Regions from separate parts of the Desulfitobacterium hafniense DCB-2 genome, predicted to be linked through region 2. Evidence: riboswitches for the same ligand, from Rfam matches in the RefSeq annotation. Region 2 holds a riboswitch; the other holds the start of a gene.

Region 1 (12,401 bases), 1.4 Mb from region 2:
ATCCTTACCGCAAAGAGCTTTGATAAGCTTTTAATCAAAACGAACCTATCTCCACCAACTGTTCCGCCGTCACCATCTGAATGGCCTGCTCCGCTGCAGCGGGGATAACCTCGTCTGTGAAGCCGCTCTTGGAGAACTGCTTATAATGCAACACCCGCTATTCTTATATCCCCCGCACCGAGCAGACCGGTGCAATGATGGGTACACCTTGTTCATCATAGGTTATATTGGCGATCACCCCATAGACTTCTTGCAGCATGGCAGCCGTAATGACCTCCCGGGGCTCCCCCGCGCTGTAAAGAGAGCCCTTCCCATCCACCACTACAATATGTTGGGCATATCTGGCTGCAAGATTAATATCGTGCAAGACCACAATCAGATCCACATTTTGCTCCGCCACTACTCTCTGCAGCAGCTGACACAGCTCCAGCTGCTTTTGCAAATCAAGAGAGTTGACCGGCTCATCCAGCAACAGGACTTTAGGGTTTCTGACCAAGGTCTGGGCAATAAAGACCAACTTTTTCTGTCCGCCGCTTAATTCCGAAAAATTGCGGGGGGCCAGGTGTTCTATATTAAGGGACCGAAGGGTATCCATGACAATATCCAAATCTTCATCCGACACCTTATGGCTCAGTTCCGGCAATCTTCCCAGGATGACCATTTCCAAAACCGTCAGGGTCGATAGATCGACGTCCATTTGGGGTAAATAGGACATAAGCTTGATTTTATCTTCTGTACACATAGCGGTAAGGCTTTCCTGACCGTAAAAAATCTCTCCCTCATAATCCAGCAGCCCGAAAATAGCTTTAATCAAGGTGGATTTTCCCGCTCCGTTGGGACCAAGGATAACATTAAAGCCTTTGGCAAATTCGAGACTAAATCCGCTAAATACCTTATGGGAGCCTTTGCTTTTCTTATAACCTTTATAGGAAAAGTTTAAATTACTTACCTTTAACATCACATACTCCTCATTTTTTTACTGAAGATAATGGCAATAAAGAAAGGGATGCCAATGATTGAGGTGACCAGGCCGATGGGCAGGATGACCCCTCTGATAATCAGCTTGCTGATGACGAAAGCCAGACACATGACAAAAGCCCCCAGCAGTCCCGATAAAGGCATAAAAAAGCGTTGATCTTCACCCACCAGCTGGCGGGCAATATGAGGAGCGATCAGACCGACGAAACCTATGGTTCCTACAAAACAGACGGATACGGCGGCCAATAGGGAACTCACAAATATAACCATTCGCCGCACCTTGGCCGTATCCACCCCGATACTCCTGGCTTTGGTATCATCCAAAGTCATAGCGGTCAGCTTCCAGGCATTTTTGAACAAAACCAAGAAGCAGATGACCAGCACCAGGGCAACAATGAAAAACTTGCTCCAGGTGGTTTTCAACAAACTGCCGAAATTCCAGAAGATCAGGCTTTGCAGCTGATTTTCATCGGCAATATACTGCAGAACCATGGTCAGGGAGTTAAAAAGAAAATTCAGCGCCACACCGAAGAGGATAATGGCCGTTTTATTGATTTGCCGCTGACGGGAAAAGATATAAATGGCCACAGCCACCATAAGGGCAAAGATGAAAGCGTTAACCGTTACAGCCAGGGTTTCCGGGACCTTTAAGGATTTCAGAACATTGGCGTTTAAAATCAATCCCATGGCTGCTCCGAAGGAGGCGGCGGCGGAAATTCCCAGGGTATAGGGGCTGGCAATGGGATTGCGGAGGATGGTCTGCAATTCACAGCCGCTGATGCCCAGGGACGCCCCCACCACTACAGCCATAAGAGCCATAGGCAGACGGATATCCTTGATGATCATGGAGTTATGCCCATCCCCTTCCCCCGTGAACAGCACTCTTAAGATATCGTGAATCGCTATGGAAGAGGAACCGATGGAAATATTTAGGATCACCAGGGCTGCCATGCTTACGGATAGACCGATAATCAAAAAGATCCTTCTCCTGATCAGCATATTATATAATTTTCGGTTGGCATTTTCCTCATGCTTAATCTTGATTCACCCCTTAGTCTTTCTTGCATAACCGGCATCCAAAAGGGCCGCGGAGAGCCGGAGCAAAGGCCGGTCTTAAACCCCCTTGTGCCTCCAGCGTTCCGAAGCCCTTGCCGTTTTTATTTCTTTAGGGAAATACGGTCTTCAAGGCCCGTAAACCAGGTGCTGATATCGCTGCCCACCAGCATAAATTGATCGAAAAACTCATCAAGGACCGCTTCCGGATTCAGATCCTTAAATTCTTCAGGGTAGAAGAGCTTGGCCATTTTCAGACAAGGGTAAAAAGCATAAATGGAGCGGCTGGTTGAGTGGGCAAATTCATAGACATTGTTGTTTTTAACCGCCTGCAAATTGCTCCAGCCGGTTCTGTTGATAATATCATACTGAGGAGGTTCTTTCTTTTGCTTAAGACTGTCCAGCCAGCCGTCATTGACTCCGCTGAGAATGATGTAATCAGGATCGGCTTTAATGACATACTCAGGATCAAGGGTATTGCTGCTTCCTCCGGCTGATGCTTTATCTAAAAGAACGGCATCGGCAATATTGTCGCCGCCGGCAATAGCAATCGGCAGACCCCATCCGGAAACGCTGGTTCCCGTGCTCCCGTAGACCTCGGAATATCCTGACTTTTCATAATAGACCTTGGGTTTATTCTGACGCTGAGCAAGATTTTTGGCTGCAAGGAGTTCATACTGCTTATCTATGAACGCTGCTACTTCAGCGGCTTTTTCCCCCTCCTGGAAAATCTTGCCCAGGAGCTTCATGGTCTCCTGAACCGACTTATCCAATGTCTTGCCGGGAACATCGATGAGAACAATGCTGATTCCGGCCGCCGTAAGCTGTTCCTCTATTTCCAAGGCATATTTATGAGCGGCCATAGCTGAATTGACGATGAGGACATCGGGATTCATGGACAAAACCATTTCCAGGTCAAAAGGCGCGTTATGATCGGAAATCTGGCCTAAATGTTGGGTATAGTCCCCGACAATGGGCTTATACAGCTGAGCATATTTTTGGATACCGCCACCGCCGTCCTGTCCGGAAGCAACCAGCATAGCAAAAGCCTCTTCACCTTTCAGCGGTATAATATAGTCGATGACATCCATGGTGCTGATAGCATAGGAGGAAATAGGCAGGTCAAGGGTTACCTCCCGGCCTTTGACATCCTTAATGGTTATGGAACCGGTGGTTTCTTTCTTTACGGGTAGGGCACTCTTATTCAGAGGGGACATGATCGCCCCGCTCTCTTCTTCAGGGGCAACATAACCGTAGTGAACAGGATCTGCACCGGCCTCCTTTAAGGCCGCGGCCACCCCATTGATGATCCCCTTACTGGTCAGTGTCGCACCGGCAATCACGTCCACATCCAGGGATTGAGCTTCTATAATACGCTGGGGTATTTTCTCCATGGCGATGCCGCCAACATCCTCGGTTTCCGTATTTTCGCCTATGGTAATCTTTGTGATTTTTCCTTCCTGATCCACTTCCGTGGTCACTTCAAGATCTCCGTGATAACCGGCTGCTTTTGCCGTGTAAGTCCCGGCTGCAACTGCTTTTTCAGCCGGTGGGTTTTCCGCCGGTTGGTTGGCGGCTGATGAATTGCAGCCCCCCAAGAGTATGATCATGACCATGACCAATAAGGCAACTATTCTTTGGCTATAGCGTTTCTCCATTGTTCTTCACCTTTCTTCCTGACTTTTTCCTGACCGGAGTCTGAGCATCTGTCCTGGTTTTTTTATGTCTTCTCTTTAATTTTGGGCAAAGAAAATAAATCACCCTCCCCTCCGGAAAATGAATTGTAGTTTTATTAACAGGCAGGTCTCCTGGCTCGCGCCTTTATTTATCGCCTTCCCAGTCTTCGCCAGTGGCATGAAGATAAATAAATCTTTAACGGCGCTTACAGTAACGGGGGTTGCTCAGGATTTGCACCTGATTCCCTTTTCATTACTTGCGTAAACCTGTCAATAGTTTCTTATTCAGCTTTAAACAACAAGCTCTATCCCTATGTCATTAAAACAAGTTTCGTTCAATCGGCCACAGCGGCCGGGTCAATATAAGGCTTAATATCGAGTACGGGGGTATTATCCAGCATATCCACTCCCTCAAAAAACAGACGGTTGCCCTCTCTTTTCACAAACCGGACTGTGGACAGACCGATGCCGTTGGGCCGGTTGGGGGATCGTGTGGAAAACACACCCATAACCTGATTGTTTCTGCGGGAAAGGGTCATCAGCTTATATCCCTCGGATTTATGAAAGTAAAACAAAATGACCCCATACTCTCCTTCTTGGATATCGGCAATACCTTCCTGGTATTCTTCGAGAATTTCAATAACAGCCGTCGTTTCTCCCGAAAGAGTGCTTTGCCTGGGGGCTTCGCCTTTTTCCTTATAAGGAGACTTGATATAGCCGATCGGTTTCATTAAGATCTCCACTGACTTCTCCTCCTTAGGCCACTTTTATCTATGCCTGCGTTCATAATCGGCGATATTATCCAGCATTTTATACAAAATCCGCCTGGCGGTTTCCCGCTCATCCTCCGTAAAATCTTTGGCCAGAATCCGGTTTAATCCTTTAAACACTTCATGAAATTCTTGTTCAAAGTCCCTTGCTTTGGCTGTGACATAAACAATTTTCTTACGCCCGTCTTTAGGGTCTTCTTCTCTGTATACATAACCCTCTTCTTCAAGCTTTTTCAAGGCTCTCGCTGTGTTGGCCTTATCGATATTGAGTAGTTCGCTTAACTCTTCCTGAGTTATACCATCGTAATTAAACAGCAATTGGGTCAAAAATGCCCATTGTCCCTGTCCGATGTTATAGTCTTTGACATTTCTGCCGATATAGGTCTGGCTATAACGATCGATGGCTGAAATCGCTTTGATCAGTGATTTTCTTTTGTCTATACGTTCGTTCATGCTCTTTCCTTTTAGTTATGTCGGCAGCGTTCAGGATTAATTCGTTGCTATCGCAACCAATTAATCCTAAAAACCCCTATTATTTTGTTGTTTTTCAACACAAGTTATTAATATGCTATACTATTCAATAAAATCTGTCAACTACTCTATTGATAACTTTCTCTTATGGCGACAAGGTTTAACAATCCTGTATGATGCCTAATTTCTTAACGCTAAGCATTAATACAAGATAGGATTTAACCAGATAAGTCCAAGATAGGACAGAGGAAATCTGAACACAACAAATAGCAACACAGAGAAAACACCTGTCAGCACATATTTTTCATTGTCTCTATAATTTTGGAATAGAGGATTTAGGGCACTATAAATGCCGCAAAATACTAAAAGATACAGAAGGCACGCCATCAGATAAGCTGGAAAAGGCACATTATAACCCTCTTCAGGACCCATTATTTTCATTTCAAACTTAAGTGCTATAATGCTGAGAAAAAAGCTTATTATTAAAAGCAGGACACTTAACACTAATCTTTTCACTTTTAGTCCCCCTCCTCTCTTGGGTGACTTTAGAAAACATCGGCTCCGCCGCCGATAGACCGCAGGCCTATTCCCATCATATTGGCCCATATAGAGCTGCCCTAACTACTTTAGTTATTTGATAACTCACAATACATATCATCAATATCATGCTACTACTTAACCATATATGTCATTGAACCCTATTTTACCCTATAGGAGATCCTTGCCGCCAGCCGCCCTACCGTTCTCATGGGAATAATTCGCGCCAGCACCGATGTAAGCCCACCGAATTTACGGTATAAAATGTTAAATAAAAAAAAGGATTTGCGCTGGGCCTTATGTTCCGGCCTGCGGCGCCATATATTGGGAAAGGAATAAAACTCCCGGTAGATCCATAGATAGCCCTTATATAATTCCTCTGCCGTCATTCCCTTGGGCTGAAAGACCACATGAGCTGTATTGTACCTGGACAGTTCATGATCGAGGATGCGGCCTTCCTCTTTCATCCGGCCATGCAATTCTGTGCCGGGATAGGGAGTGAGAATATGGGAGGTCAGGGTTTCAATTTTGTTCTTGACCAGCCAGTCCAGTGTTCTCTGAAAAACATCCGGTTCATCCCCATCCAGACCGAATACCATGCTGGCATTGATCATAATGCCCCGGCTGTGTATTGCTGTGACAATCCTTTCATACTTCTCAAACTGATTATCCTTATTTACGCCATGCAATGAGGAATTATTGATCGATTCAAAACCGATAAAAAGGCTTTGGCAGCCCGTTTCTGCCATCAAATCCAGGACATCGGGATAGTCGGCGATTTTCGTGGTGACAGCGGCGCTCCATTTTAACTCCCTGCCCCGCAGATGATTAAGCAATTCACGAGTGTAGGCAGGCACACCGATGAAATTATCGTCAATAAACAGGATATGCCGGGTTCCCAGGCCTTCGATATCTCTGAGCACATCCGTAACGGGGCGGCGGATATACATCCTGTTCCGGCAGCTGTTGTAGCAGAAGCCACAGCGGTTGGGGCAGCCGCGGCTTGTGGTCATGATATTGGTATAGAGGTAGCGGTTTTTATCGATTCGGTGATAAGCCGGAGAAGCAATCTCCTCCCCCCGGAAATCCGTCATATCATGATAGACCTGCTGTAATCGGCTTTCTTCCGCATCTTCGATCATCCGTTCCCATACCCGCTCGGCAGCGCCGATACAAATGGCGTCGAAATATCCCCGGCATTCATCCGGACTGCTGGTAACATGAATTCCCCCGGCTACAACGGGTATCCCCAAACGGTGGAATTCTTCGGCAATCTCTACGGCTCTGGGCATGACATCCAAGGTAATGGTGATACCAACCAGCTCTGCGCCGCAAGCATAATCTATTTTCTCCACATTCTCATTCACCATGATCACCTCGTGACCCTCAGGTGTGAGACCCATCAAAGTAAGCAGTGACAAGGGAGGAGACATACGGGTCTTCAGATCCGTATCCATAGGCCTTTTATTCATTTTAGGCTGGATCAGTGCAATTTTCATAATCTCTTATCTCCACTGCTAGCTTCTAGCTTCTAATTTCTATCTCCATCTGCATATCAGCACATAAACCAAATCCGCCAGTACTACCGTCACCCAGTGTATAACGATGAACAGCGTAAACTTTTCTACAATACCGTTAGGTTCACTTAAAACCAGCAAATAGAATATGGCAATAGCAGCAAGGGTAAGAATCGTCGCTACCGCCAAGCACTTGATCAGGACGTCTGTGTGATACTCATCATAAGGATGCCTGCGCGTCAAAAGCATCAACACAACCAAAATGGATAGGGCTATCAAGACGTAGGCGATGTAAGCATGATATCCGGAAGCCAGAAAATAGCTCCAACCGGTCCAAAAGGAACTTTTGCCGTCCGACCGGCTGTAGTACAAAAGATTAACAAACTCAACATGACCGGCAGTTACGATAAAGATTAGACTGTAAAAGGCTGTAAAGAGGCTTAGACCGATAGCATTGGTGGCCGGATTCTTAAGCAGTTGCTTCATTTTCTATCCTCCTCAATGAAAAGAAAGAGCTCCTCAATGGACACCTTAAAAAGTTTGGCCAGATCATAAGCAAGCCATAGGGAAGGATTAAATTTACCTGTCTCTATGGCATTGATGGCCTGACGTGAAACTCCCACTTTTTCTCCCAGCTCTTTTTGGGTAAGTCCCCATTCCTCGCGCAATATCCTTACTTTATTGTGCATGGCATTGTCTCCCCCTATGATGTAAGGTACACCTTATACAAAACATAACAGAGTCTTCCCGGGATGTCAAGTGTACCTGACATTTCCCTTTTTTACGAACTTTATTGCCTTCAAAATCTTAGCAATTTGACAATCATATTCTTGAAGTGCTATAATAACCTGCAAATTTAGAGAATAAAGGGGACATAATAATCTATGTATTCCGTCCGTTTAAGGTAAACAGGCAATAAAAAAGCAGTAAATCCTTCCACATTGTGGGCTTTTTTGTTGTGTTTATCTTTGCGGGCAAGGACATGGAAAACAGGCGGGGTATAGCCATTTCAGGCTATCCTTGTTGTTGTTTGTCTTTTTTCGTTGATATGCAGATCGAAAGCCCATCTAGAGGCTGGCGATCTGCATTTTTTATTGCCATATCAAACTATGAACTATGCAATAAAAAACGGGAGGAGCCAACTATGGAACTGTTATTAAAAGCAACTGATATTTATGTGGAATATAAAGGCCGCGAAATATTGAGCATCAATGAATTGGAATTATATAATTACGACCGTATTGGATTGGTGGGCAGCAACGGAGCAGGAAAAAGCACTCTCCTCAAAGTGCTGCTTGGAGAATTAGCTTTGCCGGGATGCATAGTGAACGGAATAGGTAACTTTGCTTATATACCCCAATTGACAGAAGCCGCCTGGCAGGAATCTATAGACCATGCCCTGCTGGGCAAACTTGGTGTCAGCGGGCTGGATACACAAACCATGAGCGGCGGTGAAGAAACCCGCCTGAAAGTTGCCCAGGCACTCTCCGGCCAAGTGCATGGCATTTTTGCCGATGAGCCTACCTCCCACCTCGACCGGGAGGGAATTGATTTTTTGATTGGCCAGCTCCAGTATTTCTCAGGCGCACTCCTGATCATCAGTCATGACCGCTACTTTCTCGATAAGGTTGTAAACAAAATTTGGGAGTTGAAGGACGGCAAAATCACTGAGTATTGGGGGAACTATTCCGACTATCTGGGCCAGAAGGAGGAAGAACGCCAACGCCAAACAGCCCAGTATGAACAGCATGTTATGGAACGGGCGCGCCTGGAGCGGGCTGCGGAAGAAAAACGGAAACAGGCGCAGAAAGTTGATCAAAAAACGAAAGGAGCCGCTAAAAGGGGGGCCACTGAAAGCGGAGGCCGTCTCGGGCATCAAAAGACGATAGGAAGCAAGCAAAAAACTCTCTACAAGGCGGCAAAGTCCATGGAACACCGTATTGAGTCCATGGGGGATATATCGGCTCCCGAGAAAGCCCGCACCGTTCGTTTCCGGCAAAGTCAGGCGCTGGCTCTGCACAATCCTTATCCGATTACAGGGACAGAGATCAACAAGATTTTTGACAACAAGGTGCTGTTTGAAAAAGCATCCTTTCAAATTCCTCTTGGCGCCAAAGTAGCCTTCACCGGGGGCAATGGAACAGGAAAAACAACCCTTTTTCAAATGATTTTGCATAGAGAAGCCGGTATAGCCATTTCTCCAAAAGCAGAAATCGGTTATTTTGCTCAAAACAGCTATAAATTCAATCGCGACCAAGGCGTCATGACCTTTATGGAAGACCATTGCGACTATGGGCAGTCGGAAATCCGCTCTGTACTGGCCTCTATGGGGTTTTCACCAAATGATATCAAAAAAAATCTGTCAGTGTTAAGCGGGGGAGAGCTCATCAAATTATTGCTGGCTAAAATGCTGCTGGGGCGCTACAATATTCTACTGATGGATGAGCCCAGCAATTTTCTGGATTTGCCCGGCATAGAGGCTTTGGAAATATTAATGAAAAGCTATGCAGGAACAATTCTGTTCATTTCCCATGATCAAAGACTATTGGAAAATGTGGCGGACAGAATCTATGCCATTAAAGATAAGCGACTTTGTTTAATCAAAGAATAGGTATTAGGTATGTAGATGAATACAAACAGGGCTGATGCAAAACGAAAACTATACGATTATAGTTCGTTGAGCCCCAGCCCCTTTCTATTCCCGCATCTTTACTTTTAGGCATTTTTTTGTTTATCCATATACATCAATTGATCTATCCTTTTCAGAAAGGCCATGGTTGACATGTCCGGTTCCTTTGTATAACAATCATAGCCGATGCTGAGGCGGAGTTCATAGGGAGTTATTTTTTCCAGATTAAACTGAGACACTTTTTCCTTAAGCCTCTGTACCATTGCCATAAGCTCCGCCCGGTCATCGATTTCCATGACGATAACAAACTCATCTCCACCGTATCTGGCGATAAAATCCGTTTTTCGGAAAGTTTTTCTAAGCATTTGAGCTGTATATTTTAAGGCCTGGTCGCCATTGTCATGCCCATAGGAATCATTGATGGTTTTAAAAGAATCGATATCAATCATGATACCGGCAATCAGATGATGACGCCTGTTTTTCATCTTCTCCTGAAGGTAATTGTCAAGATATCTCCGGTTATAAACACCTGTCAGATAATCCGTATTCAGCTGATCTTTTTGAATGTTGATAAAGATAATCAAGATAGACAAGGTTGAAGCTATCCAAATCATGACTGCTCCAGGAAACATGAACTGGATAATCCCGCCTACCATGGGGGGAATGGCAAAAAAGAGCAGGTAGGCATACTCCTTTCCAGCGATTTTTTTCCTGTTCCTAATTAAGAACGCGCTGGTGTAAATGATCATATAGAGGCATATTCCTAACAGAAGAAAGATGAAACGACCCCGGTGATAGACATTGTTCTCGTCAAAGATAAAGTAAATATTCGTAAAAACACTGGCAACGGATAAGACCAAGTTAATTAATACTGGAAGGAGTATGGGGAATAATACTTTGGTCAAACGCTCTTTGCTGCTGTGGATATAAAAATCCACATAATAGTACCAGATCATACAAATGACCGGATTTAAGGTATTATAGGCTACGATTGATGCTATACTCAGCGTTCTCGCCAGGCTGCCTGGCTTACCATCTAAAATCCAGAGCATCGAGTCCAAAAGCAAAAGAAGAATATTGGCGGAAATCAAAAGGAAAAAAAGCTTCTGATCCAGTGAATACTGACGGTCTGGGCGACGCATGTTCAAAAATATTACGCATAAGATGGTCATCGCAAAGAAATTTAATTCCACATAGTGTACTATCAGTGGCATCATTAAGGGGTCACTTCCTCAGAATTCTAAATCCTCTTATTATCCAGCGCCATGTCCGCAAAAAAGTGTACTGATATCTCTAATATCTTTATTTTACAAAATGGATCATAAAACCTTGTAACGGCCGTTTTTTTACATATTCCAGAACACAATCAGCTCCTAACCTATAAAACCGCCTGAACTGAATCATGCGAATCTATTAACTGGAATCCTGTCTTTCCCACTGCTCCTTCAGTTGTTGAATTAGCTATGGATTACTATATAAAACAGAAAAGCCCGGCATATAGCCAAGCTTTTCTATCGTTCGCATTCCAATTGAATCCGGTTTAAAGTTTTTATTTATTACTAGCTGCTAACCTGGGATTTAGTCTGCTGAATTTCATCATCCTTAGCCATAAGAGCAGGCTTATAATACCCTTTAGCCTGGGCCATCTGGAATAACTGATACTGGGATGCTTCATCGTTATTGCGGATTTGTTGAATGGTAGAACGCAGCTCGGGGTTCGCGCATTCGGAAATAGTGTTGGCATAGAAGGTCAGACTGCTCTTTACAGAGGAAAGGACATCGTTGACCATTACCTTTTCGTCTATCATTGCTTATCCTCCTTTAGTTTAAAAAGCTTAGCAATTGCTGTTTGGTTTTCATGGCACCTTGGGCACCATCCTGAAAAAACTGCTTAATTTCAGGATCGGTTGCTTGCTGGGCATAAGCCTGCAATTTTTGATGGGCAGTTTCATGAGCGCCAATCAAATGGCGCAGATTTTGCAGTTCAACTTGGTTTAATTGTGACATATTAACAACTCCTTTCAAGATATTTCCGTACTTAGTATTTCAGAATGCAGGCATAATATTCATCAATGACAAAATGAGCGGGTCCAACAGCGAAAATTTGATGGGAAAAGATAAATGGTCCGTGCCGAGCACGGACCATTTAATAGCTTATTGAAGTCTATAACCTTATGATTCCTTCGTATGAACCTTGACACCCCATTGGGCCAGCTGTTTTAAGATTGGCATCAGATCATCACAGACATCGGTGAGGGTGTATTCGACCCGCACCGGCATCTCCACATACTGCCGGCGGACGATCAGACCGTCCTCCTCCAGTTCCTTTAATGAACTGACCAGCATAGTATTCGTAATCCCGGCAATTTTACGCTTCAGCGTATTATACCGCGTCGTCCCGTCCTGATGGAGTGCGCATAATATGGGCAGCTTCCACTTCCCGCCGATAATCTTCAGTGCGCTTCCCAGTGGACAATACTCCATGCAAGGGCATTTGGTCGGGCATGAGACCACACACTTTACATCTCTCTCAGTCATATTTTCCGTACCTGCCTATAATTTTCTGCGTACTTGATTTTCATTTCTATTATACTAATATTGTACTAGGTAGCAATTTAAGAGTAAATAGCTATCTAGTACTTTACATAAGGAGAGGATAAAATGATGATCAACGACGAAGTCAAAGCTGTTATTGAGGGTTCCCCCTTTATCACCCTTGTCACGGTGAGCGCGGACGGAACGCCGCATCCGATCATCGCCGGCAAAGGTG
Region 2 (12,401 bases):
GCCAATGTGTTCTTTATTATCGGCTCCAATATTGCGGAAGCACATCCGGTTCTGTTTGGCAGACTGACGGATAAAAAGAAAAAAGATCCTGATACCAAAATAATTATCGCCGATCCGAGACGTCATCGCTCTCATGAAATTGCCGATATTTCGCTGCAATTTGTACCGGGGACCGATATGGCCCTTCTCCACGCCATGGCTTATGTGATCATCGAGGAAGGAATGGCGGACGAGGAGTTCATCGCTAAACATACGAGCTTTTCCAATGGCAAAGAAGCTATAACCTTTGCAGCTTATAAGGAGTTCCTTAAGGAATTTACACCGGAAAAGGCTGAAAAAGTAACGGGCCTTCCAGCTGCTCAAATCCAAGAGGTTGCCCGCCTCTTCGGTGAAAAAGGCAAGAACACCATGTCCATGTGGACGATGGGTATTAATCAGCGGGTAGCCGGTGTCTGGGCTAATAATCTTATTCATAATCTGCATCTGCTTACCGGGAAAATCTGCAAACCTGGCTCAACTCCTTTCTCCCTGACCGGTCAGCCCAGTGCCTGCGGCAGTGTCCGGGAAACGGGAGCATTATCTCATTTACTCCCCGGACATCGTGTCATTGCTAACGAGAAGCACAGGAAAGAAGTGGCCGAGCTATGGGGCGTGCCGGCTGATCGCATTAGTCCTCAAGCCGGTCTCCATACCATGGAGTTATTTAAGGCCTGCGGGGACGGCCGGGTTAAGTGCCTCTATGTTATGTGCACTAATCCGGCTCACTCCCTGCCGAATGTCAATGCTTATCAGGAGGGGTTTGAAAAGGTCTTCCTGGTGGTAGCGGAGGCGTTCCACCCCACAGCTACCACCAAGTATGCCGATGTGGTTCTTCCGGCAGCTTTCTGGTGTGAGAAAGAAGGGGTGTACGGCAATACGGATCGCCGTACCCAGCATTTGGCTAAAGCCATCAACCCCCCCGGTGAAGCTAAGCCGGATTTGGATATTCTTCTCGACCTTGCCCAGCGCCTGGGCTATGGGGAGCTGTTTCCCTTCAAAACTCCCGAAGATGTCTGGAACGAATACCTTAAATGTACAACAGGGACTCATATGGAACTGGCCACCTATCCGGCCCTTAGGGAGGCCCATGGCATTCAGTGGCCGGTTAAGGATCACCAGGGCAATAAAGGGGCCGTGCGCCGTTATGTGGCTCCCGAGGATCCCTATGTCAAAGAAGGCATTGATTTCTATTCCGCAAAGGATCACAAGGCGGTTATCTTTGCCAGACCGTATCTGGGTCCTGCAGAAGTGGTGGATGAGGAGTACCCCTACTATTTAACGACCGGCCGGATTCTTGAACACTGGCATACCCTGACCATGACAGGCAAATGCCCTACCTTAATGCGGGCGGTGCCCAAACAGTATGTGGAATTAAATCCCCAGGACGCTGCTGAATTGGGGATCAAAGAGGGGGATACGGTCCGGCTGGTTTCCCGCAGGGGCAAGGTCGAAATACCGGTCAGAGTAGGGAAGCCTGGCGAACCGCGACCCGGTCTGCTCTTTGCTCTTTGGTTTGAACCGGATCCCCTGGTAAATGCTGTAACCATTGATGCCGTGGATGCTGCTTCCAAAGAGCCTGAATTCAAGATTTGTGCTGTTAAAATAGAAAAAGTCTAAGAAAGATGGCGGAGTAATGCTTAAATTCTCCTGGAATCGGTGTCGGCGCCTTGTTCAAGCAGGCATGATCTTAATTTTTCTATTACCCCTTACGGGAATGTACCAGGTGCTGGGGACGTTGAGTTCCAGCCGGATTCTCGGCTTGACCTTAACAGATCCTTTGGCTTTTGGGGAAGTCCTCTTGGCATCAAAAACCATCACCATGACTTTCCTGATCAGTGCACTATGGATTGCCGGGCTCTATCTCTTCTTAGGGAAAGCTTTCTGCAGCTGGATTTGCCCGATAGGATTCCTGATTGAAGGAGTTGATGCTCTAAAGAGAAAATGGCCATGGCTAACACGGATTCAGATTCATAAAAATGTCATCGATGAACAGAATCAATATTACTGGGCTTTACCATTCTTTTTAGTCCTTAGTTTGGTTGTTGGGATTCCTGTATTTCAGACTTTATCCCCCATAGGTATCATCTATAGAGCCTTTCTGTTCGGGTTAGGGCTGGAAGTTTTGCTTATCCTGATCATCATTGTCTTGGAACTGGCAGGATACAGGCGTGGCTGGTGCCGGATGCTTTGTCCAATCGGCGCATTCTATGCCCTGAGCGCCCGCTGGAGTCCCGTCAAGGTTCGCTGCGATACAGATAAGTGTGTACAATGCTTTCAATGTGTAAAGGCTTGCGATTATACCGCCGCAAGCTTAAAAAACATGATTGAAGAAGGAAAGGTATACGCGGCTTCAAGTTTGTGTACCCGCTGCGGCCGCTGTATCGATGTCTGTCCGGCCAGGGCTTTGCAGTTTTCGCTGAAACCGGAGAAATCTCCGGAACCAGAAAGTATGACTATGGCCAAGAACCTGAAAGCAGCTGCCCCGGCGGCGGGGAGGATATCCCGAAGAACTGCTTTGCAGGGTGTGGGCTTAGTGGTCTTGGCAGGTTTAAGCTATAGGCCTGCCAAGGCTCTCGCAGCCGCTGCTCCTAAGGTTTTTCGCCCCCCGGGTGCGGTTGGGGATGAAGAGTTTTTGGCGAAATGTGTTCGCTGCGGCAAATGCATAGAGATCTGTCCAGATAAGACCTTATTAAGCGCCCATCTGGATCAGGGTTTAAATCTGGGGACACCCTACTTTATTCCCCGTCAAATCCCCTGCTCACTGTGCATGGAGTGTCCTGACGTATGTCCCAGCGGCGCCCTGGTGCCCTTAGACATGCGTGAAGTAAAAATCGGCATTGCCGAAATTGATCAAGACCGCTGTTATGCTTATCAGGATGATGTGTGCCGCTCCTGTTACAACAGCTGTCCATTGATTGATGAAGCGATTATGATGGAAGGATTTCAATATCCGGTGGTTGATCCGGAGATCTGTACAGGATGCGGAATCTGTGAGTATGTCTGTGTGATGGAATATCCAGCTATTCGGATTAAACGGATGTCCTGAGTTCTTTATTGCCATCTCCTCTTAAAATAAATAGGCTAAGTGTTTATAAACTCAAACAGGAGCTTTTCAGCAGATCCACGAAGATGCTGAAAAGCTCCTGTTTAATTCTACATCAATGGGGCGAAAATACGGAGGATTGTACGCCCTAATCTACGGTACCATCTGACAGCACGACAGTCTTCCAGGGTAATTTGCTGGCATTTGGTTAACGTTGCTAAATAATCTTCTTTTACGGCCAGGACACTTTGGGTGTTATAGAGGTAGACCCCGCATTCGAAGTGCAGGTAAAGGCTCCTGTAGTCCATGTTGATGGTTCCCACCACAGCGTGGACGTCATCGATCAGGATGGATTTGGCATGGATAAAGCCGGGTGAATATTCGTAGATTTTTACGCCGCTTTCCACCAGAAATTCGTAGTTGGAACGGGTCATGGAATGAACAAACCAACGATCCCCGCGATAAGGAGTCACGATGCGCACATCGACACTTCGCTTAGCGGCAGAGCAGAGGGCTGAAAGCATTACATTATTAAGGATAAGATAGGGTGTGTTAATATAGATATAGCGTTCAGCTTGAACGATGAGAGTGAGGTAGACGTTTTCGCCCATCGGTTCTTCATCCAAGGGGCTATCCCCAAAAGGCTGGACGAACCCATCGCTGGGGTAGGCTTCCGCCTCATGCACAGGTAACTTAAACCGGGTGTAGTCTTCATCCGTCTCGGTCTCATAATTCCATAAAGATAAGAACATCACGGTGAAATTCCAGACAGCTTCTCCTTGGATGAGTATAGCGCTATCCTTCCAATGACCAAACCGATCATACGCATTAATATATTCATCCGCCAGATTGATTCCGCCTGTAAAGGCTGTTTTTCCATCGATCACGGCGATCTTGCGATGATCCCGGTTATTCATGTGAATGGAGAGAACGGGAATCAGACGGTTAAAGACACTGCACTTAATTCCTTTCTCCTCCAGCTTCTTTTCATAGCCATAGGGCAGCTTGAAGAGACTGCCTACATCATCGTAAAGAACCCGGACATCTACACCTTGTTGGACTTTCTCCACTAAAATCTCCAGGATAGAATCCCACATGACTCCTTCATCAATAATGAAGTATTCCAGGAAGATGAATTTTTCGGCCTTTCTTAACTCTTCCAGCAAACGCTCATACATCAGCTCTCCGAGGGGTAAATATTCAGTAATGGTATTTTGATAAACAGGGCAATAGGAATATTTATCGATATAACGTGAAAGATTAGCTGCACGGTGGTTTTGCGCCTCAAGTTCCTGAAGGATGGCTTGATTCGGGATGAGGGACTGATTCATTTTTTCATTGACAGCTTTCATCTCGCGCTTTTTACGCTTGCTTAATTTATTGCGGCCAAATAAAAGATAAAACAGCCCGCCAAAGATAGGAAAAATAAGGATTGGGATAACCCAGGCAATCTTATAGGCGGGGTCAGATTTGCTGTTCAATATATAAAGCAGAGCAACGATGCTGAGCGATGTGCAAACGGTATAAAAATAAATAAAATAACTGCTGAATCTCCAGATGATCATAACCAGAGCAAAGATTTGCAGGAGGAGAAGCAAGGCGATAAAGATCACACGGTAAAGCATCGGCAAGTTTTTCATGATTCTCCCTCCTCCTCATTATTATTATCTTTTAGTATATGTAATCCTCAGACTTTTTGTCCAATAATAAACAACAAAGTTTTATCGTGTCTTAAAATGTATTGACTAAACAAAGTATACCCTATACTATATATAGTGTAAAGATAATATTGGAGAGCGTGGTGGAGGCCAAAGCATGAGAAGCATGGTGTTTGAGAATGAAATCTGGGATTTCTTGAGGACGATAACCGAAGGTATGGCCAATGCATTTCGCCCGATTGTTGAAGAATACGGTTTAACTTTAATGCAGACTCGGATCTTGGTGGAAGTTAAAGACGGGGCACCTCATACTATAGGAAGTCTGGGAAGTATTATTGGCCTTTCCAGCGGGAATGCTTCCTCTATGTGCAAGAAATTGGAGGCAGCAGGATTTCTAAGGCGTATTCGTACACCTGAGGACGAACGGTTCGTGAAACTTGCCCTGACCCGGCACGGTGAAGACACAATTTATCGCATCGAAGAGGATCTTGAACGACGATGCGGTGTTTTTTTGGAATATAAAGGTGAACAGGAATATCAACGATTTATTGAGTGCATGGAAAATGTCAAAGCCTTTATGCAAGAGATGTATGAATTTCAACCGAAATAGAATTTTCAATCGAAAAGAATAAGGCTCACGGAAGCGGTTAGTTATAGAAAATAATGGAGTGAAAAAAATGAATGAAAAACCAACGCCGAAGAAACCGCTTATCTATTATTCCCTGATTGCCTTGTTGATTCTTCTGCTTCTGAATGCTTTTGTGTTTCCGCACTTGCTGAAAAGACAGGTTACCCAAGTGGATTATGGCTCTTTCCTGTCCTATCTTGAGAGTGGAACGATTTCGGAAGTCGAAGTTCAGGATAATCAGATTGCCTTTATGACCAAGGATTCAACAGGCAAAGAAACGATTTTTGTTACGGGCGCCATGGCAGACCCTGAATTGGTTAATCGTCTTAAGGCTGCCGGGGTGGATAAATATTCTCAGGTTATCCCCAAGGAGAACTCCCCCCTCATGAACATTCTCTTAACCTGGATTCTCCCCATGATTCTCTTATTTGGACTTTGGATGCTGCTGGGAAATCTGATGCAGAGAAAGATGGGCGGCGGCATGAACGCCATGACCTTTGGCAAGAGCAATGCTAAAATCTACGTTCAAGCCCAGACAGGTAAGACCTTTGCCGATGTGGCCGGTCAGGATGAGGCGAAAGAAGCTCTGACTGAGATCGTGGATTTTCTTCACGACCCCAGCCGTTATGCCGCCATTGGAGCCGATCTGCCGAAAGGGGCTCTCCTGGTGGGTCCTCCGGGAACGGGGAAGACCTTGCTGGCCAAGGCCGTTGCCGGAGAAGCAAAAGTGCCCTTTTTCTCCATATCCGGAAGTGAATTTGTAGAGATGTTTGTGGGTATGGGCGCGGCCAAAGTCAGAGATCTATTTAAACAAGCCAATGAAAAAGCCCCCTGCATCGTTTTTATCGATGAGATTGATACCATCGGCAAAAAACGGGATGGAGGCTCCTTCGGCGGAGGCAATGATGAACGGGAGCAAACCTTGAACCAACTTCTGTCCGAGATGGATGGTTTTGACGGCAAGAAGGGTGTGGTGATTCTCGCCGCTACCAACCGGCCGGAGTCCTTAGACAAGGCTTTGCTGCGTCCGGGGCGCTTCGATCGCCGGATCCCTGTGGAGCTTCCGGATTTGGCAGGCCGGGAAGCCATCCTGAGAGTTCATGGGCAAAAGGTAAAAATGGACTCCCCTATCGACTTTAAAGCCATCGCCCGGGCCACTGCCGGAGCATCCGGAGCGGAATTAGCCAATATCATTAATGAAGGAGCTTTACGGGCTGTTCGCTGCGGGAGAAGCCGGGTGAATCAAAGTGATTTGGAGGAGTCTGTGGAAGTTGTGATTGCCGGTTATCAGCGGAAGGGGGCAGTGATTTCTCATCGCGAGAAAGAGATTATTGCTTTCCACGAGATTGGCCATGCTTTAGTAGCCACCAAACAAACGGACTCTGCTCCTGTGCATAAGATTACCATTATTCCAAGGACTTCCGGGGCCTTAGGCTATACCATGCAAGTGGAAGAAGATGAGCGCGTTCTCATGAGCAAAGAAGAGGCCTTCAATAAAATCACCACCTTTACAGGGGGCCGGGCAGCCGAAGAATTGATCTTTGGAACCTATACTTCAGGAGCCTCCAATGATATTGAACAAGCCACCAAAATTGCCCGGGCCATGGTTACCCGTCTGGGGATGAGCAAGAATTTCGATATGATGGCTTTAGAGACAGTGAATAATCCTTACCTTGGCGGCGATACTTCCTTGATGTGTTCTCCGGAAACCGCAGCCAGGATTGATGAGGAGATTTTATCCATTATCAAAAGCGCCCACAAAAAAGCCTTTGAAATTTTAAAAGAAAATATTGAAAAGCTTCATGAATTAGCACGTTATTTGTTGGAAAAGGAAACCATCACCGGAGAAGAATTTATGGCGGTGCTCTCCAGGTAGAAAACAAGGACTGGTGATGTTTTGACATCCCAGTCCTTGTTTGGCGTTAAGCTGCTGCATCGCACTATTCTCTTGTTCTAAGATAAATCAGCATGATCGATCAGGATAAGATCAATCAGCAAAGGGGTAAAACGATGAATATTTTAGTCACCCTGAACTCAAGTTATGTAAAACAGTTAATGGTTATGCTGACCTCTCTGCTTGACTCCAACCCAGGGGAGCAGTTTACGGTTTATGTAGCTCATTCCGCTATGTCCAAGGAGGACTTTGCACGTATCGATCAGGCCATTGATAGCTCACGATGTAAGGTTGAAGGAATTAAGCTGTCTGATGAAGGTTTGAGCAAGGCACCTATTACCAGCCGCTATCCCAAGGAAATGTATTACCGGATTTTTGCAGTGAATTATCTTCCCGATCACCTTGAACGAATTTTGTACCTGGATCCTGATCTTGTCGTCATCAATCCTCTAAAGGAGCTCTACACCATAGACTTCCAAGGAAACTTCTTCGCAGCAGCCTCCCATGTTAAGGAACTATTGAAAAAACTCAATCACGTCAGACTTAATATGGCTGAAGACAGCACCTATGTCAATTCGGGGGTGATGATGATGAACTTGTCCCTGCTGCGCCAGGAACAGGATGTTCATGAAGTCTACCAATATATTGAAGAATACAAGCACCGCTTATTCCTGCCTGACCAGGATGTTCTTAATGGGGTGTATAGTGATAGAACCCTGACTGTAGATGCGAAAATCTATAATCTCAGTGAGCGGTATTATGCCCTCTATAATCTGAACCCCAAGTACTGGGATGCTAAAATTGATCTGGATTGGGTCCGCAGCAATACAGCGATTATTCACTATTGCGGCCGCAACAAACCCTGGAAAGACAACTATATTGGGGATTTGAACGTTTTTTATAAAAACTATGAGCAAAAGGTTCGTGCCAAAATGAAGGATTTTGAAACTATGAGGTGAAATGATAGCATTATAGTTAAATACGATAATGGGTGGGGCGGCTGATATGAGGAAAAAGACGAAGGACAGGCATTCATGGAAAACGGGCTTTACTACGGGCAGTTGTGCAGCAGGGGCAGCAAAAGCTGCCTGCCTTTTGCTGAAAGGACTGCATCAGGGAACAGAGGTGGATATCCCGCTGCCTCAGGGCGAACGGCTTCAATTGCCTGTACATAGATGGGACAGGGCGGAAGATGTTGCTTGGGTAAGCATTATCAAAAATGCGGGAGATGATCCCGATGTCACCCATGGTTTGGAAGTGGTCGCCAGGGTGCAGCTCCTTTCTCAAAGAGGAGAAATCCTTATTCGCGGCGGGCGGGGCATCGGAGTTGTCACCAAAAAGGGTCTGCAGATTCCTCCGGGGGAAAGCGCTATCAATCCTGTTCCCCGGTCCATGATTCAGGCCGCGGTACGGGAGGTATTTCCCCAGGAAGAAATCCTGGTGGTGATCGAAGTGCCTGAAGGGGAACGGCTTGCTCTAAAGACCTTGAACCCCCGACTGGGAATTATGGGAGGGGTATCGATCTTAGGTACAACGGGTATCGTTCGGCCGATGTCGGAAGAAGCCTTTAAGAATTCGATCCTGCCTGAATTGGATCAAGCCGTCGCTTATGGACACAAAGCCATTGTTCTGACTCCCGGCAATTATGGCTTTAAGGTAGCCAGGGAGCAGCTCATGGTCCCTGAGGAAGCCATTATTCAGATGAGTAATTTTGTGGGCTTTTTGCTGGAAGAGGCTGCTTATCGCAAGATCGAAAAGGTGCTTCTCTTAGGTCATATTGGCAAACTCATTAAAGTGGCCGGGGGAATATTCCATACTCATACTCATGTTGCCGATGCCCGGATGGAGATCCTGGTGGCCCATGCCGCCCTGGCTGGTATGGATCAAAATTCCTTGCAGACCATCGCGGAGTTGCCGACAGTTGAAGGTGCTGCCGAGGAAATTCGCAGCAAGGGCTGGGGGAGCCTTTTATTTAAACTGGCTGAAAGGGCAAGCCACCGGGCTCAAGACCATGTACATGGGGAACTTCAGGTGGGAACTGCCTTTACTTTGCTTAACGGAGAGATCATCGCCTGGGATGATCCGGCTATGGAGATCGGCAAAGAATTTTGGCATTGGCCGCCGGTGGAGGAGGAATTTTGGCGAAAATAGAGAATAGTTTAGTAATTCGAATTAAGTTGTCTTAACAACCGAATAGTATTCAAGGTTCCTCTTTAGAGGAAGAAAAGGGAAGCCGGTGAAAATCCGGCGCGGTCCCGCCACTGTGAACCACGAGTGCCTCTTAAGGCCCACTGGGATGAGCCTGGGAAGGGAAGAGGCATAAAGACTGGAAGCCAGGAGACCTGCCTTGAACATTGCGCTACGTCCACGAGCGATGGATGATGTAGTGACGATTTCGGAAATACCGAAGGGAAGAACCAAAGAGCCGCTCAGGGCTCTTTTTTGTTTAGCTTGCTTTTTTATTGAGCTTAATCGAGGGGAAGGTGATGGGATGATTCAAATAGTGGGGATAGGCCCTGGTACGAGAGCATGGGTTCCCCAGGCTGTTGAAGCAATGGTCGCTCAGAGCGATGTTTTGGTAGGAGGGATACGAGCCCTGGAGCTGTTCCCGGATTTCCAGGGAGAGTCATACCGGGTCACTGGAAATCTGGCGGAAACTCGGCAAACCTTGCAGAAAGTATTGCAGCAGGGCAAAAAAGCCAGTGTCCTGGTTTCCGGTGATCCAGGTTTCTATAGTCTGCTTCCTTGGCTGAAAAGGGAGTTTCCTCAAGAAGAAATTCAAGTATTGCCGGGCCTCAGCTCCATTCAGCTGGCCTTTGCCCGGGCAGGGATACCCTGGCAGGATGCAGAGCTGCTTAGTGTCCATGGACGTCCGCTGAACTGCTTGCCTTTACATCTCAGCCGGCCAGTGGGGGTTCTTACTGGCGGTGAAAACTCACCCCGGAAGATCGCTGAGTATTATCGCACCTATGGCTGCAATCCGCGGATTTCACTTGGCAACGCCTTAACCTATGCGGAAGAGCGTTGGCTGAATACAGATGCTGATCAGCTCATGAATTCAGAAGAAGATTTCGCCAATGCGGTGATGATCCTCTATCCGGAAGAAGCGGAGCATAAGCCGGAACAATCTGTCCTCTCCCTGCCCAGGAGCTTTGGCATCAAGGATGAGGAGTTTATACGCGGTGATGTCCCCATGACCAAGACGGAGATTCGCGTTCAAGTTCTGGCTAAGGCGGGAATTATCCCCGCGAGCCGGGTCTTGGATGTGGGAGCCGGGACGGGAAGTATAAGCATTGAAGCTGCTCTTCTGGCTCATCGCGGCTGCGTTTATGCGGTGGAGGAAAATCCGGAGGCACAAGAGCTGATCCTGAAGAATCAGGAGAAATTCCGGGTAAGCAACCTGCGCTTGATTCGTGGCTCCGCACCGCTGGCTCTGCAGGAAATCCCGCCTGTGGATGTCTGCATTATTGGCGGAAGCCATGGACAGATTCGGGAGATTTTACACCAAGCCCCTCTGGTACCTGGGGGACGGGCAGTGGTGACTGCCGTAACTTTAGAGACATTGGCTCATGGTATGGAGGCCCTGAAAAGCTTGCAATACGAAGATGTTGATGTGGTTTCGATCCAAGCTGTGCGCTGGAAGGGCATTAAGGATATTCATCTTGCCCAGGCCCAAAATCCTGTATTTATACTCTCAGGAAGGAAAGGAAGCTAAGGTCTCCGCTCAAACACAGGAGCCAAGACCCCTGGCAAGGGAGCGGCACTGCAGAACTGCAAGCTGGTGGCAAGACGAGGAACTAAGGAGGAACAAAGTGAAGAAGGATAAGCATGAAGACAAAAACACAGTAACCACCCTGATCGGGGAAAAGGCCAAATTCTATGGGGTGGGCGTAGGGCCGGGGGACCCTAAGCTCATTACTTTACGGGCCGTGGAAATATTACAAGCTATTCAAGTTGTCGCCATACCCAAATCCAAGATGGAGCGGGAAAGTGTTGCCTGGGAAATTGCCCAGTCACACTGCCCCTCCGGAGTCAGCATTTTAGAGCTGGAAATGCCGATGACCGCCGACGAAAGCATACTCCAGGCTGCTTGGCAGAGTGCAGCGGAGAAGATTGAGGCGGAGCTCAGTCAAGGGCATTCTGTTGCCTTCCTTACCTTAGGTGATCCTTCCTTATACAGTACCTATAGTTATTTACTGACCATTCTAAGAGAGCGGCTTGAGCCGGACCAAATAGAGACCATCCCAGGGATCACGGCTATGGCGGCTGCCGCTGCCCGAGTGAATTGGCCTTTAGCCACAGGTGATGAGCCTCTGATTGTTTTGCCGGGGATTGAAGGTTTAGAGGAGTATGAGCACTACCCTAATCTCGTCTTAATGAAAGTATCGCGGAATCTGCCGGAGGTGCTGAATCATGTCCAAAGGACCGGGTCACAGGCGGTTTTAGCTACCCGGGTAGGTCAGGCGGGGGAAGAGATTCGTTTGCTTGATCCGGAGGAAGTGCTGGAAAAAGTGGACTATTTGAGTCTTGTGCTTTGCAGGAAGCCTCAATCGTGAGCGAGATAGTTTGAAAGATATTGTCTCCAGGATTTTGTTTTACATCGTTCGCTCAATGAGCTGCGCGGACAAAACTAACGCGAAAAGCCAGCCGCTCCGTCGGGACGCCGGCCAAATCGCTCCTGCTCAATGGCCGGTTGGAAACGTCCTGTTTCCAACCCGACTCCGCTGCAGTCTTTTTGCGAAGTTTTGTTTCCGCTCGCTTAAATTCGCTCTCTTTTGTAAAACAAAATCCTTGGGCAGTTTTTCAAGTATTTGTTCAAGAATCTTTTCAGGACTCAGCTCAAGACTCAGTTCAGGATTCGGCTCTGGACTCGGTTCAGGACTCGGCTCTGAAGGTGCGTTGTGCGTAAAGCTACGCGACTTGGACAAAATTTTGGATACAGAATGATAAAGAGAAGGACAGGAGTGAAAAGCTTGGCTGAGAATACTAATTCTGGCTTGGGTCAGGTTCTCTTTGTGGGAGCGGGTCCCGGGGATCCGGATTTAATCACATTAAAAGGCAAAAAGGCTCTTGAAGAAGCCCAGCGGGTCATCTATGCAGGTTCCCTGGTCAATCCGGATATACTGCAGCATTGCCGGG

Evidence for each region. Region 2 has a riboswitch for cobalamin ahead of DHAF_RS06495 (bifunctional cobalt-precorrin-7 (C(5))-methyltransferase/cobalt-precorrin-6B (C(15))-methyltransferase). Riboswitches for the same ligand answer to the same signal wherever they lie in the genome.
Region 1: another riboswitch for cobalamin. It lies ahead of DHAF_RS00145 (ABC transporter substrate-binding protein); the one in region 2 lies ahead of DHAF_RS06495 (bifunctional cobalt-precorrin-7 (C(5))-methyltransferase/cobalt-precorrin-6B (C(15))-methyltransferase).

Annotation. Positions count from the first base shown of each region.
Region 1 covers NC_011830.1:14,598-26,998, reverse strand. The annotation lists gene DHAF_RS00160 (GNAT family N-acetyltransferase) at 1-108, shown strand, start outside; gene DHAF_RS00155 (ABC transporter ATP-binding protein) at 164-958, opposite strand; gene DHAF_RS00150 (FecCD family ABC transporter permease) at 958-1,953, opposite strand; gene DHAF_RS00145 (ABC transporter substrate-binding protein) at 2,136-3,689, opposite strand; cobalamin riboswitch at 3,813-3,993, opposite strand; gene tsaA (tRNA (N6-threonylcarbamoyladenosine(37)-N6)-methyltransferase TrmO) at 4,043-4,450, opposite strand; gene DHAF_RS00135 (MarR family winged helix-turn-helix transcriptional regulator) at 4,475-4,930, opposite strand; gene DHAF_RS00130 (hypothetical protein) at 5,150-5,464, opposite strand; gene DHAF_RS00125 (B12-binding domain-containing radical SAM protein) at 5,647-6,984, opposite strand; gene DHAF_RS00120 (hypothetical protein) at 7,024-7,488, opposite strand; gene DHAF_RS00115 (helix-turn-helix transcriptional regulator) at 7,485-7,691, opposite strand; gene DHAF_RS00110 (Msr family ABC-F type ribosomal protection protein) at 8,147-9,613, shown strand; gene DHAF_RS00105 (GGDEF domain-containing protein) at 9,718-10,848, opposite strand; gene DHAF_RS00100 (spore coat protein) at 11,191-11,439, opposite strand; gene DHAF_RS00095 (hypothetical protein) at 11,453-11,638, opposite strand; gene DHAF_RS00090 (winged helix-turn-helix transcriptional regulator) at 11,804-12,169, opposite strand; gene DHAF_RS00085 (pyridoxamine 5'-phosphate oxidase family protein) at 12,293-12,401, shown strand, end outside.
Region 2 covers NC_011830.1:1,385,986-1,398,386, forward strand. The annotation lists gene DHAF_RS06460 (nitrate reductase) at 1-1,656, shown strand, start outside; gene DHAF_RS06465 (4Fe-4S dicluster domain-containing protein) at 1,673-3,085, shown strand; gene cls (cardiolipin synthase) at 3,193-4,722, opposite strand; gene DHAF_RS06475 (MarR family winged helix-turn-helix transcriptional regulator) at 4,898-5,350, shown strand; gene ftsH (ATP-dependent zinc metalloprotease FtsH) at 5,418-7,244, shown strand; gene DHAF_RS06485 (glycosyltransferase family 8 protein) at 7,337-8,221, shown strand; gene cbiD (cobalt-precorrin-5B (C(1))-methyltransferase CbiD) at 8,250-9,413, shown strand; cobalamin riboswitch at 9,449-9,626, shown strand; gene DHAF_RS06495 (bifunctional cobalt-precorrin-7 (C(5))-methyltransferase/cobalt-precorrin-6B (C(15))-methyltransferase) at 9,637-10,977, shown strand; gene cobI (precorrin-2 C(20)-methyltransferase) at 11,075-11,818, shown strand; gene cobM (precorrin-4 C(11)-methyltransferase) at 12,206-12,401, shown strand, end outside.